DNA from 3 places in the Paenibacillus graminis genome. Region 1 is predicted to be linked to each of the others. Evidence: riboswitches for the same ligand, from Rfam matches in the RefSeq annotation. Region 1 holds a riboswitch; each other region holds the start of a gene.
What was found. A riboswitch is a leader RNA that binds a small molecule or an ion and turns the genes downstream of it on or off. The one in region 1 is predicted to bind cobalamin.
Positions count from the first base shown of each region.

Region 2: linked by a shared signal. The riboswitch ahead of PGRAT_RS05065 (S-layer homology domain-containing protein) and the one ahead of PGRAT_RS02625 (anaerobic ribonucleoside triphosphate reductase) in region 1 are both predicted to bind cobalamin.
Region 3: linked by a shared signal. The riboswitch ahead of PGRAT_RS09375 (energy-coupling factor ABC transporter permease) and the one ahead of PGRAT_RS02625 (anaerobic ribonucleoside triphosphate reductase) in region 1 are both predicted to bind cobalamin.

Region 1 covers NZ_CP009287.1:597,160-601,421, forward strand. Annotated here, with positions in the region: gene nrdG (anaerobic ribonucleoside-triphosphate reductase activating protein) at 65-580, opposite strand; gene PGRAT_RS02625 (anaerobic ribonucleoside triphosphate reductase) at 577-2,562, opposite strand; cobalamin riboswitch at 2,848-3,076, opposite strand; gene PGRAT_RS02635 (MTH1187 family thiamine-binding protein) at 3,469-3,777, shown strand; gene PGRAT_RS02640 (sugar phosphate isomerase/epimerase family protein) at 3,817-4,262, shown strand, end outside.
Region 2 covers NZ_CP009287.1:1,185,154-1,189,415, forward strand. Annotated here, with positions in the region: gene PGRAT_RS05050 (GAP1-N2 domain-containing protein) at 1-1,044, shown strand, start outside; cobalamin riboswitch at 2,051-2,255, shown strand; gene PGRAT_RS05065 (S-layer homology domain-containing protein) at 2,443-4,262, shown strand, end outside.
Region 3 covers NZ_CP009287.1:2,314,253-2,318,514, forward strand. Annotated here, with positions in the region: gene PGRAT_RS09355 (alpha-N-arabinofuranosidase) at 1-132, shown strand, start outside; gene PGRAT_RS09360 (DUF6171 family protein) at 149-424, shown strand; gene PGRAT_RS09365 (ArsR/SmtB family transcription factor) at 574-1,512, opposite strand; cobalamin riboswitch at 1,687-1,873, shown strand; gene PGRAT_RS09375 (energy-coupling factor ABC transporter permease) at 2,050-2,817, shown strand; gene PGRAT_RS09380 (energy-coupling factor ABC transporter substrate-binding protein) at 2,820-3,116, shown strand; gene cbiQ (cobalt ECF transporter T component CbiQ) at 3,100-3,888, shown strand; gene PGRAT_RS09390 (energy-coupling factor ABC transporter ATP-binding protein) at 3,960-4,262, shown strand, end outside.

The DNA of each region.
Region 1 (4,262 bases):
AAGTATATGGTCGCAGAGAGCGGCCCGCACCAAGGCTTGGCCTGCTCTTTGATAGTTACCAAATTTATAATGCAGCCGGCTGCCAATGTACGATTTCGGTACCGGCAAGACTGGCCTGAATATCAATAATGCGCTGGTTGCTGCTTCCCCGGTAGGGAAGAGTGGTATCCTTGAGCTCTTCTACAAAACGTCCGTCGATCACGACCTGGCACAAGGCCAGCAGGTTCCATTCGGGTGAACCCGGAGCCGCTGTAAGCTCCTCATACGTATAGCCGGTGTAAATCCAGATGGAATAGTCCGGCAGGACGCTGCGCAGCTCCTGGATGAAGCCCGCAGCCTCCTCTGCCGAGAAAAAGGGGTCGCCGCCCGCCAGCGTCAGTCCGTCCAGCAGCGGATTCGCCGCCATCTCGGCGATAATCTCCCGCTGGCGCTCCAAGGTGAACGGTTCGCCGTAATTGAAATTCCAGGTCTTCGGGTTGAAGCAGCCCGGGCAACGGTGACGGCAGCCGCTGAGGAAGAGGACGGCCCGCATGCCCTCTCCTTCGTTGATTGATTCCGGGTAGTAGCCGCATATATTCATAGATGTTTAACGCGGTCCCTTACTTCAGCTTGCTTGGCGGCATTGAAGCGGGTCTGGTAGTCGCCGGTCAGATAGCCGGTTACCCGGCGCAAGCGGCGGATATGCACATCCTTCTCATGCGCGCCGCAGGAAGGGCAGTTTGTGCCGATCACGCCTTCGTAGCCGCAGTCTGAGCAGCGGTCTATCGGATGGTTAATGCTGAAGTAGCTGACCTGCTGCTCCAGCGCATAACGGATGATCTTCACAAAAGCCGCCGGGTTGCTGCGGGCATTGCCGTTCAGCTCCACATAAGAGATCGCGCCGGCATTGCAGTATTCGTGGAACGGCGCTTCCAGGCTGATTTTCTGTGCAGCGCTCAGCTCATGGTAGACCGGGATATGGAAAGAGTTCGTATAATATTCACGGTCGGTGACGCCCGGAATCGAGCCGATCACCTTGCGGTCCACCTTGGTGAACTTGCCGGACAGGCCTTCAGCCGGTGTGGCGAACAGCGTGATGTTGAGGTTCAGCTCCTCGCTCTTGCGGTCGCAGTACTCCCTCATATGGCGGACAATGGCCAGCGCTTTAGCGTGAATCTCCATGTCCTCGCCGTGATGTTTGCCGTACATGGCCTTCATGCATTCCGCCATGCCAATGAAGCCAATCGACAGGCTGCCGTGCTTCAGCAGCTCGCCTACACTGTCTTCGGGAGCGAGCGCTTCGCCGCCTTCCCAGACGCCTTCGCGCATCATGAAATCGGAAGCTTTGGCCTTCTGGGAAGCTTGGATGCGGAAGCGGTGGAGCAGCCCTTCCAGAGCGATGTCCATATAATGGTTCAGATCGTCATAGAAGCCTGCCTCGTCGGCGGCAAGGCGGCGTCCTGTGGCGATGCCGTATGCCAGTCCCAGCCGCACCAGGTTGAGTGTATTGAAGGACAGGTTGCCTTTGCCGGAGCAGTGGTTGCGTCCGAAGCGGTCGCCCAGCACCCGGGTGCGGCAGCCCATAGTGGCAAATTCGGTATCCGGATCCGCCGGATCGTAATATTGCAGATTAAGCGGTGCATCCAGATTGGCGAAGTTCGGATACAGTCTCCGGGCGGAGCATTCCGCCGCCTTGAGGAACAGCCCGTAGTTCGGATCACCCTGCTGCTGGTTCACGCCCTGCTTGCATTTGAAGATCTGGATCGGGAACACCGGCGTTTCGCCGCTGCCGAGGCCGTTCATCGTGGCGGTCAGCAGCGAGCTGATGACCAGCTGCCCCTCTGGTGAGGTACAGGTGCCGTAGTTGATGCTGGTAAAAGGAATCTGTCCGCCCGACCGGCTGGACATTGTATTAAGGTTATGTATCATGCTCTCTGCGGCCTGGAGCGTTTCACTTTCCGTCTCCTTCAGCGCAAAGCGGAAGGCCCGCGGATATTGCTCCGCCAGATCGCTGCGGCTCATAGTGACTTCCCCGGTGAGCTCTCCTGCAGCGCCTTCTTCGAAATACTCCAGTCCCTTGCGGAACAGCTTGGCGAAGGACTTGGTCACATATGGAGCCAGATCATAATCCAGCTTGTTGGCGGAGACGCCACCGTATTGGGCATTCTGCTGTGACTGGAAAATAATCGCCACAAGCGACATCGCAGTCATAATCGAGTTGGGAGGGCGCACACTGCCGTTGCCGGTGTTGAAGCCTTCCCGGAGAAGACGCTCGAACGGGATAAAGATGCAGTTGGTGGTTCCGATCGCGTATTGATCCAGATCGTGGACATATACCACATTATCGAGGGTAGCCTGCACCAATTGAGGCGGCATCGTGAAGTTGCGGGCGTACCACTTGGAATACTCACTGCCGAACTTGCTCATTTTGCCGGAAAAGCTCTCACCGTTCAAATTGGCATTCTCGCGCAGCAGATCCAAATCCCGGCTGTCGATAATATCGCGCCCCAAATGGATCACTTCCTCCAAAAGAACCTCCTGTGCAGCTTGTCCACCGTTGTACCGTTTCTCCAGCAGCGTCATTGTCTAGCTCTCCTCTCCATATATGAAACATATTCTGATTGTAAAAAAAGGCATCTCCCGCCGAGGAAGGCGGAAAATGCCCGGATGCGTAGCGCAAATAACCTGAGCGGATATTTGCGGATGGTCTCCATGGAAATATGCTTTCCCGCAGAAGCCGATACCTGAGCGCGATAAGGCTTATCGCGCTCAGGTACCGGCAGCCTTGGCTCCCTGGCATAAGGGAAGGCTAAATCTGCTTGTGCAGGCCGCATGCGGACACCTATCCTGTTCCTCGCAGGCGTAAATGATGGTGCCCGGAAACAGGCAGGTCTCCTGGCTTCCGGTGAATCCGGGGCGCCTTCCCAAGGGTAGATGCCCCTCAGTGGCGTGAGCCTCAGGATCTGCTCCGCAGGGCTTCTGGGAGCCTGTGGAGCATCCGGTTACAGTGGCGGGACCACAGCGGATTTGCACCGCGCTTCCCTATTAAGCTTCAACTCTCCTGGGAGAGCAAAGCACCTGTTTCCACTATATTTTGTTGTCGCTAGATAAAAATAACCCAATATCTTGTGTTTGTAAACATTTTTTTGCGAACCCGCGCCCGGTGCGGACTCCGCCCGTTTACTCACAGATGATCCACAGTCCATCCACAGATTACCCGCCATTCGTCCACAATTTGCCCACAGGTAATCCACAGCAAAGGGACAAATTTTGCCGGAACTGATTCATAAATTGTCCAAAATACGCCACAAAGGTTCCGGAATTTTCCAATCCTTCTTTTACGGCCTTTTTCCGTGTCCGTTTGTGTGTCCCGAATATAGTAGGACTTTAGGTGATTTGTGGGGGGAGGCCGGAGTTGCTACAATAGAGAGGACTAGAGACATATCTAACGCGGTGTATAAATAAGGCTTATATAGGAGGGAATTCAGGATGGCGATTGGCGAAGTAACCGTAATTCCGATTGGTACAGGCAGCACCAGCCTCAGCAGCTATGTGGCTGACATGCAGCGCGTGCTGGAGACGGTGGAAGGCATTACCTACGAGCTGACATCCATGGGCACGATTATCGAAGGTCCGCTGGCGCGGATTCTGGCGGCTGTCGAAGCGCTGCACGAGTCCCCTTTTACTGCCGGAGCACAGCGGGTGTCCACCTCGCTCAAGATTGATGACCGGCGGGATAAGCCGTCCACAAGCCGCAGCAAGCTGGAATCGGTGGAACGCAAACTGCAGGCGGATTAATTCAGGTTAACAATAACAGCGAATAGGAGCGGATGCTTAATGGCGGCTATCAAACAGCAGATCGGGATACAGATGTACACCCTGCGAGACAGGGCGGAGAAGGATTTTCTGGGGACGCTGCGCAAGGTGGCGGAGATCGGTTACAAGTCGGTGGAATTTGCCGGGTATTTTGGCGTATCGGCTGCAGAACTGCGCAAAACGCTGGATGAGCTTGGACTGTCGGCCCCCTCAGCGCATATCGGGCTGGATTTCAGCAGTCTGGAGAATATGCAGTCGGCATTATCCAGAGAGATCGAATATGCCCGGGAGGTTGGGCTGGAGTATCTCATCACACCTTCTGCGCCTCTTCCGGAGCAACCTGCGCTGGACGATGTGCTGGCTCTGATTCCATTCTTTGAAAAGGCTTCCGGGATGGTGCGGGCAGCAGGGCTGAAGTACGGCTACCACAACCATGACTTTGAGTTCAAGCAGGTCAACGGGCAGGC
Region 2 (4,262 bases), 590 kb from region 1:
AAGGAGACGGTCTACCGTTTTCTGGCTTGGTCTCAGGGGAATCCGCTATTTTCCATTTCAAATAAAAAGCTGTGGCCGGGTTACCGCCGGGCCATTCTGAAGTACTTCCAGAGCAGTGACCGCGAGGCGTTCAAGAGCCGCGATTTCCGCAAAAGCTATGCCGCCGCCGCAGGTCCGGCACTGCAAAATGTCTACAACGAAGCGCGCTCCCAGCTGGCTTCGCCGCTGGCGCGGTGGGTCAGCCGCAGCCGATTTCAAATCCTGATCTCCGGCTGCATCCTGGGCATTGTGCTGATAGGCGCAATTATCGCCATCAGCCTGCTCCGGCCGGACCCTGCGGACACGGCCGAGCCGGTGGGCAGTGCACTGCCTAGCGCCACGGGCGGGGCCGGCGCGCTGGCTCCTGCCGCCGTCCGGCTGGGCGGCGGGGACACGGGCAGCGGCCTGGTGTTCACCTTTGCCGCTGCCGCGGACTGCTCCGCCTTCAAGCCGGCGGAGATCAGCGTAGTGTCCTCCGGCGGTGCCACGGAGGACTACAAGGTCACGGCGACGACCGGCAATTGCCTGGTCGCGCCGCCGGAGGCAGGCGCCGCGGGGGCGGACGGCGGTGCCTCGGGTAATGCGGCTGCGGGTACGCCAGCCGCTAGCCCTGGCAGCGGCGGGAACGCAGCCGCCGGGACAGAGGGCGCGAAGGCAAGCGCGCCCGCAGGGAATGACGGCGCGGACGCAAGCGCCGACACCCAAGGGGCCGCAGGCGGGAACGCCGGCGCGGCCACGCCTTCACCGGCGGCCGGCAGCGCCGCGCCGGGAGCCACTGGAGCCTCGGGAGCGGTGCCGGAGGCACCCGCATACGAGGTGACCGTGCAGCTGGAGGCCGGCGCGAAGCTGGCCGCAGGCGACATGATCATCGCCGGGGAGTACAAGCTGACCCTGAAGCCGGCTTCAGGCGCGGCAGCAGGCAGCCCCCCGGACGACGCCGGAGCGGATGCCTCTCCGAGCCCTGAGCCATCCCCCACAGCGACGGGGGATACAACAACCGAATGAGGTAACGCAGCTCGCAGCGGCTTTTAACACATTAACCTGAACAGCACGATATGCCGAAAGAGTGAGGCTATCGTGCTGTTCAGGTTTTTATTGATTTACAGTATGGGATGAGAGGTAAAGGTACCGTTGATTTCTCCGAAAGCGGGCTCCGGCGTGGAATGAGAGGTAAAAGTACCTTTGATTTCTCCGAAAGCGGGCTTCAGCGTGGAATGAGAGGTAAAAGTACCTTTGATTTCTCCGAAAGCGGGCTCCGGCGTGGGATAAGAGGTAAAAGTACCTTTGATTTCTCCGAAAGCGGGCTCCAGCGTGGAATGAGAGGTAAAAGTACCTTTGATTTCTCTGCAGAGAACAATAGTCTCGTTTGAGTTTGTTCTGGATGCGGAAGCATAGCCTTTACTTTATTGTGCCTCAGAATCATACAGTGTCGGGAAATAACTTAGTGCTATTCGTGTAGAGGACAAAATATCTAGAAACAACGGCAGAAATACCGTTGTTAGGAGCGCCGGTGCTGGAGCAGGTGGAAACAGCGGCAGAAATGCCGTTATTAGGCGCGCTGGTGCGATAAGCGGTTGCTGCTGATCAGGAGTTCCAAATGGAGGGTTACCCTTAATTACTGCACCCCCAACGGTTGCTGCATAGTCATTTTGTCTGGATAGCCGCCTAACACTTGCTGTATAATCCCAACTGCCCGGAGAACGACTCAACGTTTGCCAGACCGTCGCTCGATTATTCCCAACTATCCGTATACTAGCCAACACTTGCTGTATAATCCTCACACTTGCTGTATAATCCCAACTGCCCGGGCAACGCTCCAACGGTAGCCGGGCTGACACCCACAAGGTTCTGCCTTGAAGTGACGGCTCTGATTGGGAGTCGTCGGGTTTTTCAATATTACTGTGGAGTGGAACAACTGCTACAGAGGGTAGCGGGCGTTTTGCACCCGCTAAGAAACGGTTTTTCTATAGACATACAAAGGAATACTAGATATGATTATGGATATTAAAATTTAATAGGTTAAGAGAAAGGTGCCGGTTCGATGCGTAGAATCAGAAATCGGCTTAAAAGGGAAGCACGGTGCAAATCCGGCGCGGTCCCGCCACTGTAAATGCGGAGCGGCTCTTAGAGCGGCCACTGTCCGGCTGGAAGGATGGGAAGGCCAAGAGCAGCAATGAGGCATAAGCCAGGAGACCTGCCTTTTTCGTGAACGTTTCTATTCTTCGTGGGGTAAGAATGCGGAACATATGCAAATGGATGAAGTCTGGAGCTTGGAGCACCGCTGCCTTCAAATTTGTATTCTTCCCTGGCCGCCCTGAACAAGGGCGGTCTTTATGTTGTCCCGGCTGTCCGGCTGCAAGGCAGTACAAGTATTTATTTTATAACACAGGAAAGAGGTTGACGATGAAGACATTTTATTCTGCCAAGTCTTTTGTGCTTGGTCTGGTCTTATTGCTGGTAATTTCGGTTACGGGTACAGCGGTGGTTCCTGCTGGACAGGTTTTTGCCGCGGCGGAAGCCGCCGCTAACACAGGCACGGACAGTGTCACGGACGCAGTATATGCTGCTGATACTTTTGCGGAAGGAAAAGCCGGTGCTTCCCTGGCTGCAGCGGATACCGGGGAACAGGTAACTGTCTCGCAGGCAACGTATTCGGCTGCAGAATATATACTCAGCGGCGGTGTAACGTCGGAATGGCAGGCGATCGGCTTGGCCCAGGCGGGCTACCGGGTGCCGGAGAGCTATGCCAAGTCGCTTGCGCAAAAAGTACAGGCAGCGGGAGGCAGCTTCCCGAACGTGACGGATTATGCGCGGATTGTGCTTGCTGTGCGGTCGGTCGGCGGGGATCCGGCTAATTTTGCCGGCAGCGGATCGGGCGCAGGCTTCAATCTGCTGGAGGGCATCTACAACAGCGACAAAATCAGCGGCCAGTCGCTGAATGCTGCAGTATACGCGCTGCTCGCGCTGGACTCCGGCAGCTACATGCTTCCCGGTGACGCCAAATGGAATCAGGCGTCGCTGCTGGGCGAAATTCTGTCCAAGCAAAATAGCGATGGGGGGTTTGCTCTGTTCCCGGGAGGAGCGAGCGAACCGGATATGACCGCTATTGTGCTGACTGCGCTCGCTGCGCACAAGAATGACCCCGCTGCCTTGACAGCGGGACAACAAGCAGTAGCCTGGCTGGCAGCCAAGCAGGACAGCAGCGGCGGCTACGGGGACAGCAGTGAAAGTGCAGCCCAGGCTATTATCGGTCTGTCTTCCTTTGGCGTGGACCCTGCCAGCGGCGAGTTTGCCAAGAATAATACCGACTTGCTAAAACGGCTGCTGAGCTTCCGGCTGGCTAGTGGAGCCTTTGCGCATAACCAAGGCGGGAGCGCCAACGTGCTGGCTACGGAGCAGGGCCTGCAGGCCCTGGTGGCCTACAATTTGTTCAGCGGCGGAGCAAACGGCAAGCTGTATGATTTCTCTAAACCGGTGGTGCAGAATCCGCTGGTCTACGTGCCGCTGACAATCGAAGGGCCTGAGAATACATTGGGCCAAGGCAGCGCCTACGCGGGGAATGTACTTGAAGCATTGGAAAAAGTAGCCGCTGCGAACGGTCTGCCGATTACGAATCCGTCCGGCAGTTATGTTACTGGCATTGGCAGCATTCATGCAGGAGCTACCGGCGGTTATGACGGCTGGATGTATGCAGTCTCTCGTGGCGGTGAATGGGTAATCGCAGATGTAGGGATGAAAGACTTCAAGCTGAAGGAATCAGACCGGGTGCTGGTTTATTATACAGGCAGCGCTACGCAGCTTGTCGATAAAGTGACCCTATCTAAGGCACAGCCGAGAGAGGGTGAAGCTTTTACCGTCACAGTCACCCAAAAAACATGGGTATGGGATGGCTCAGCTTCCAATCCGGTGACTACAAGCGCCGCCGATGTGCAGGTGACGGTTGGGGACAAGACCGCAACAACAGATAAAGACGGCAAAGCCGGGTTTACAGAGGGTTTCGCTGCAGGGAATTATACACTTTCCGTTACAGGATACACAGCAGGGAAGGCGCCTAAGATTGCAAAATATACACAGACGCTTAAGGTAGCTCCTCTCAATGTAAAAGCCACAGTATCGGTTGAGGGGCCACAGGGCTCCATCACCGAAGGTACGCTGGAAGCGGCTAATGCGCTGGACGCACTGAAGAAGCAAGCGGCATCCGGGAATATTCCGCTGGACATTAC
Region 3 (4,262 bases), 1.7 Mb from region 1:
CATAACACTTTCAGCGAGCCGGAAGCAGTTGTTCCGCAGCCGTTCACTGCCTTTAAGCTGGAAGGAGATACTATTACTGTCGAGCTGCCGGCAATGTCGGTGACTGTACTGGCGATTACACCGAAGGCTTAATCGAAGGGGCATGGCTATGGCTGCAACCTCAACCTGCAAAGGGTGCCGGGACGATTATAAGGTCACGGAAGCCCAGATTGCGCGTATACTGGCGTCCTCAATGTTCAACGAAAGCAACACCGCCTCCGATCAGGTGTACGCGGAGCGGCTTGCCATTTGCGGTACCTGCCCGAAGCTGCAGGATGGTGTGACCTGCACCGCCTGCGGCTGCATTATCCCGGTTGTTGCCCGGCTGAAGGCGCGCGGCTGCCCGCTTCCCGGCGGCGGCCTGTGGCAGCCGGTTAACGGCTAAGCGCGGCGCGCGCGCGTCCTTGGGTCAGGCTGTGCAGAATACAGCATGGCATGAATCCTGGCCTAACCTCAAATCCCCGATCATTCGCTGGCTTCATCCGCTGCGGAGGATCGGGGATTCTTCATTGTAATCCTCATATGGAGCCTGGCTTAAGGTGTTCCGGCAGCGCCGGGACTCTCGGAGAGATAGGTATAGAACAATTCAACCAGCATGTCCTGGTTATAGTTGCCGAATCCTTTGCCGAACAGCGTCAGACCGCCGATATGCTCGGCATCCTCCTCCACAGACAGTCTTAACGTCCACTGCTTGCTGCGGATATCCACCTGATCCAGCGTAACCCCGGACAGCTTTTGTCCATCCATAAAGGTCCCATTGGGGGTAACCCGCAGCTGCTTAAGCAGTCCGTACTGATTTGTGAGCGCAGGCCACCAGGAAGGCGTATATTTGCCCCTGCTGTCTCCGTAGTCACCGGGACTGGTCCAGAAGCCAAGCTTTGTTCCGTTCAAAGTAAAGGTGATATCCGAAGGCCAATTATTATTGATGGAAGGGGCCTCTGAGGCGATTTCCATGGTAATGACAAGCTCCTCCGGCTGCTCGCTGGACAGGAGAAAGTTGGGGATTTTGTATTCGACATAGCCTTTGCCGAACCAGAGGATGCCTGCATTCATCCGCTCCAGATCCCAGAAGTAGCGCGGGTCGTCAAAATTGCCGATGACCTTCTCTACCGTTGCCAGACCGCAGGTCGGTTCGATCCGGAAGTCGGAGTAGAGGCCGACCGGTATCTCTTTGCGGTGGCTTTTGCGTTCCGCTGCGGTTTGAGCGGGGAAAATGATCTCTGCGCTTTCAGCCGCCAGCGTGCAGATTTTTTGCAATCCGCTCCGCCCGGGAGCCATATGTGTCCGGATCAGCCCGGCCGCCTCCAGCTTGCGGACATGCATCGTCATAATCGCGCTGCTAAGCTGGGCTGCCGCTGCCAGCTCCTTGACGTTCATCGGCTGAACGGCGAGCAGGCGGAGCATTCGGAGGCGTACGGCGCTCGATAAAGCCTCGTAGACAGGCAGGGATTCTTCGGTAAGATCCAATTTCATAGGACAGCCTCCGGGTTCAGGTTCATACAATAAGGGGACGGCGAAGCCGTTACTGCTTATATAGTTAATAATTATATTATTCAAATCAGGTTCTTACAAGCTTCTTGCCTTTTCATGGACACCTCCACTTTTATCACAGACACCTTAAGCCATGTCCGCTATGATGTACAGGATGAATTAGCGATGAAACAAGGTGCCTTTGATTCACATCAAGGGATAACAGGGAATCGGGTGCAACTCCCGAGCGGTCCCGCCACTGTAAGGAAGAGCCAGCTTTCAACAGGTCACTCGGTTGCTCCGGGGAAGACGAAGGCCAGCGATGATCCCGAGCCAGGAGACCTACCTTGTTTGCGCACACACGACTCTACGCGGATAGGAGCGGTGTACGAATGGATGGAGAGATAAGGGTGTGCTGCTTATTTTGGCGGCGGAGCAGCCTTCTCTTTGTGATCCGGATACGTACATGATACTCCCACCCTCAGGGGCGGGAGTTTTTGGTTTGACGCCGCATACAAAAATCAAGCAGGAGGTGCAGGGATGAACAAACGCAGCTGTTGGCGTTTTGCGTGGCTGGTCGGCATATTTGCCGTTTATTTTTTGCTGAACGAGCCGGGCACGGCGGAAGCAATGCACATTATGGAGGGATTTTTACCGGTTGGCTGGGCGGTGTTCTGGTGGCTTGCTTTTCTGCCTTTCTTTTTCCTTGGCGTCCGTAAGCTCACAAGGATGACCCGGGACAACCCGGAGCTGAAGCTGCTGCTGGGTTTATCCGGAGCATTTACCTTTGTGCTCTCTGCGCTCAAAATGCCCTCGGTAACCGGAAGCAGCTCTCATCCGACGGGGACGGGACTTGGCGCAGTGATGCTGGGTCCGCTGCCGATGAGCGTGACCGGTTCCATTGTGCTGCTGTTCCAGGCGCTGCTGCTGGCGCACGGCGGAATCACCACATTAGGCGCGAACGCCTTCTCCATGGCAGTGGCCGGCCCTTTTGCCGGTTATGCGGCCTATAAGCTGGTCATGAAGCTGGGCAACCGGGAAAAGTTGGCGGTATTCTGCGCGGCTGCGGTGGCGGATCTGATGACTTATGTGGTCACTTCCATTCAGCTCGCGGTGGCTTTTCCGTCAGCGGATGGCGGCGTACTGGCTTCTATGGTGAAATTCGGCGGCATTTTTGCCGTGACCCAGATTCCGCTGGCGGTCAGCGAGGGGCTTTTGACGGTGCTGTTATGGAACTGGCTGAAGGCCTACAGTTCACAGGAGCTGTCCCTGCTTAAACGGGGAGCCAGGGGAGGAAACACACTGTGAAGATGAAGAACAAATGGAAGAACCTGCTGATGCTGCTCGCGGTGATTCTGCTGGTGGTCCTGCCGCTGCTGTTCGTGAACGGAGAGTTCGGCGGGGCCGATGATGCGGCAGAGGGTGCAATTACAGAGATTGATCCCGCATATAAGCCCTGGTTCAAGCCGCTGGCTGAGCTGCCGGGTGAAACGGAAAGCATGTTGTTCGCGCTGCAAGCGGCTATTGGCGCAGGAGTAATCGGCTACACACTGGGTCTCTTGAAGGGAAGACAGGACCGGCAGAAGCTGAATGATCAGAAGAATTGATGCAATATCCTGCAGCAATGCCCTGAGCCGGATATCCCCGATGTGGAAAAGCCTCTTCGCAGCCGTCATGTTCACGCTCGCTTATGTGCTGCATCCGGCCCTTCAGGTGCTCATTACGCTGTGGATGATGCTGTGGTGCCTGCAGTATGCCAAAATCCCGCCGCGCGCCTACGGGCAGTTGTTTGGCACTGCGCTGTTGTTCTACGGCCTCAGCCTGCCGGCGCTGCTGGTGGAGCTGGGCCGTCCGGCAGCCGGAGAGGCTGCCCTCTGCCTGCGGATTCCGGGCACGGCCCAGTTTCTGTACATGGCCCCGGCAGGAGGTATGCGGGCAGCGCTGCTGCTGGCCCGGGTGTCCGCCTGTCTGGCCTGCTGTCTGTTCATCATGCTGACCACGCCGTTCGGCGAACTGCTGCAGGTGCTCCGCAGGCTGCGGATGCCGCAGATCGTGCTGGAGCTGATGCTGGTCATGTACCGGTTCCTGTTCCTGCTGGATGATGCCGCCCATGGCCTGCTGCTGGCCCGGCGGCTGCGCGGGGGTCACAGGGGCTTCAGATCCAAGCTGCGGGAGGCTGCAAGTATGGCGGCGTCATTGTTCGCGAACACCATGCACCGCTACTATGGGCTGTCGCAGGGGCTTGCTGCCCGGGGGTTTACCGGAGAAATTCTTTTGCCGCCATATGTGAAGCGGGAAGTGCCCCGAAGGTTTGCCCTTGAGGCCTATGCGGGAATTGTCCTGCTGGCGGCCGCACAGCTGTGGATGCTGTATACATGAAGAGAACGGCAAATGATCAATGAGTGAAAAGCCCGGATACAGAACTGATGGAGAAGGAGGGCGGCATGGACATGGATTACAGTTTAGCCTTCGAGGATGTCGTATTTCATTATCCGGACACGGTGGAGCCGGCGCTCCGGGGGCTGACCGCAGCGATTCCCAAAGGCTGCAAAACAGCCCTGCTTGGACATAACGGCTCCGGCAAATCAACCCTGTTTCTGCATGCGGTGGGCTTGCTGCGGCCGCAAAAAGGGAGGATGCTGCAAGCGGGACTGCCTGTATCCTATGCCAAAAAGGAGCTTGCCGCCCTGCGGCGCAGAGTCGGGCTGGTCTTTCAGGACCCGGAGCAGCAGCTGATCCTGGGCACACCGCAG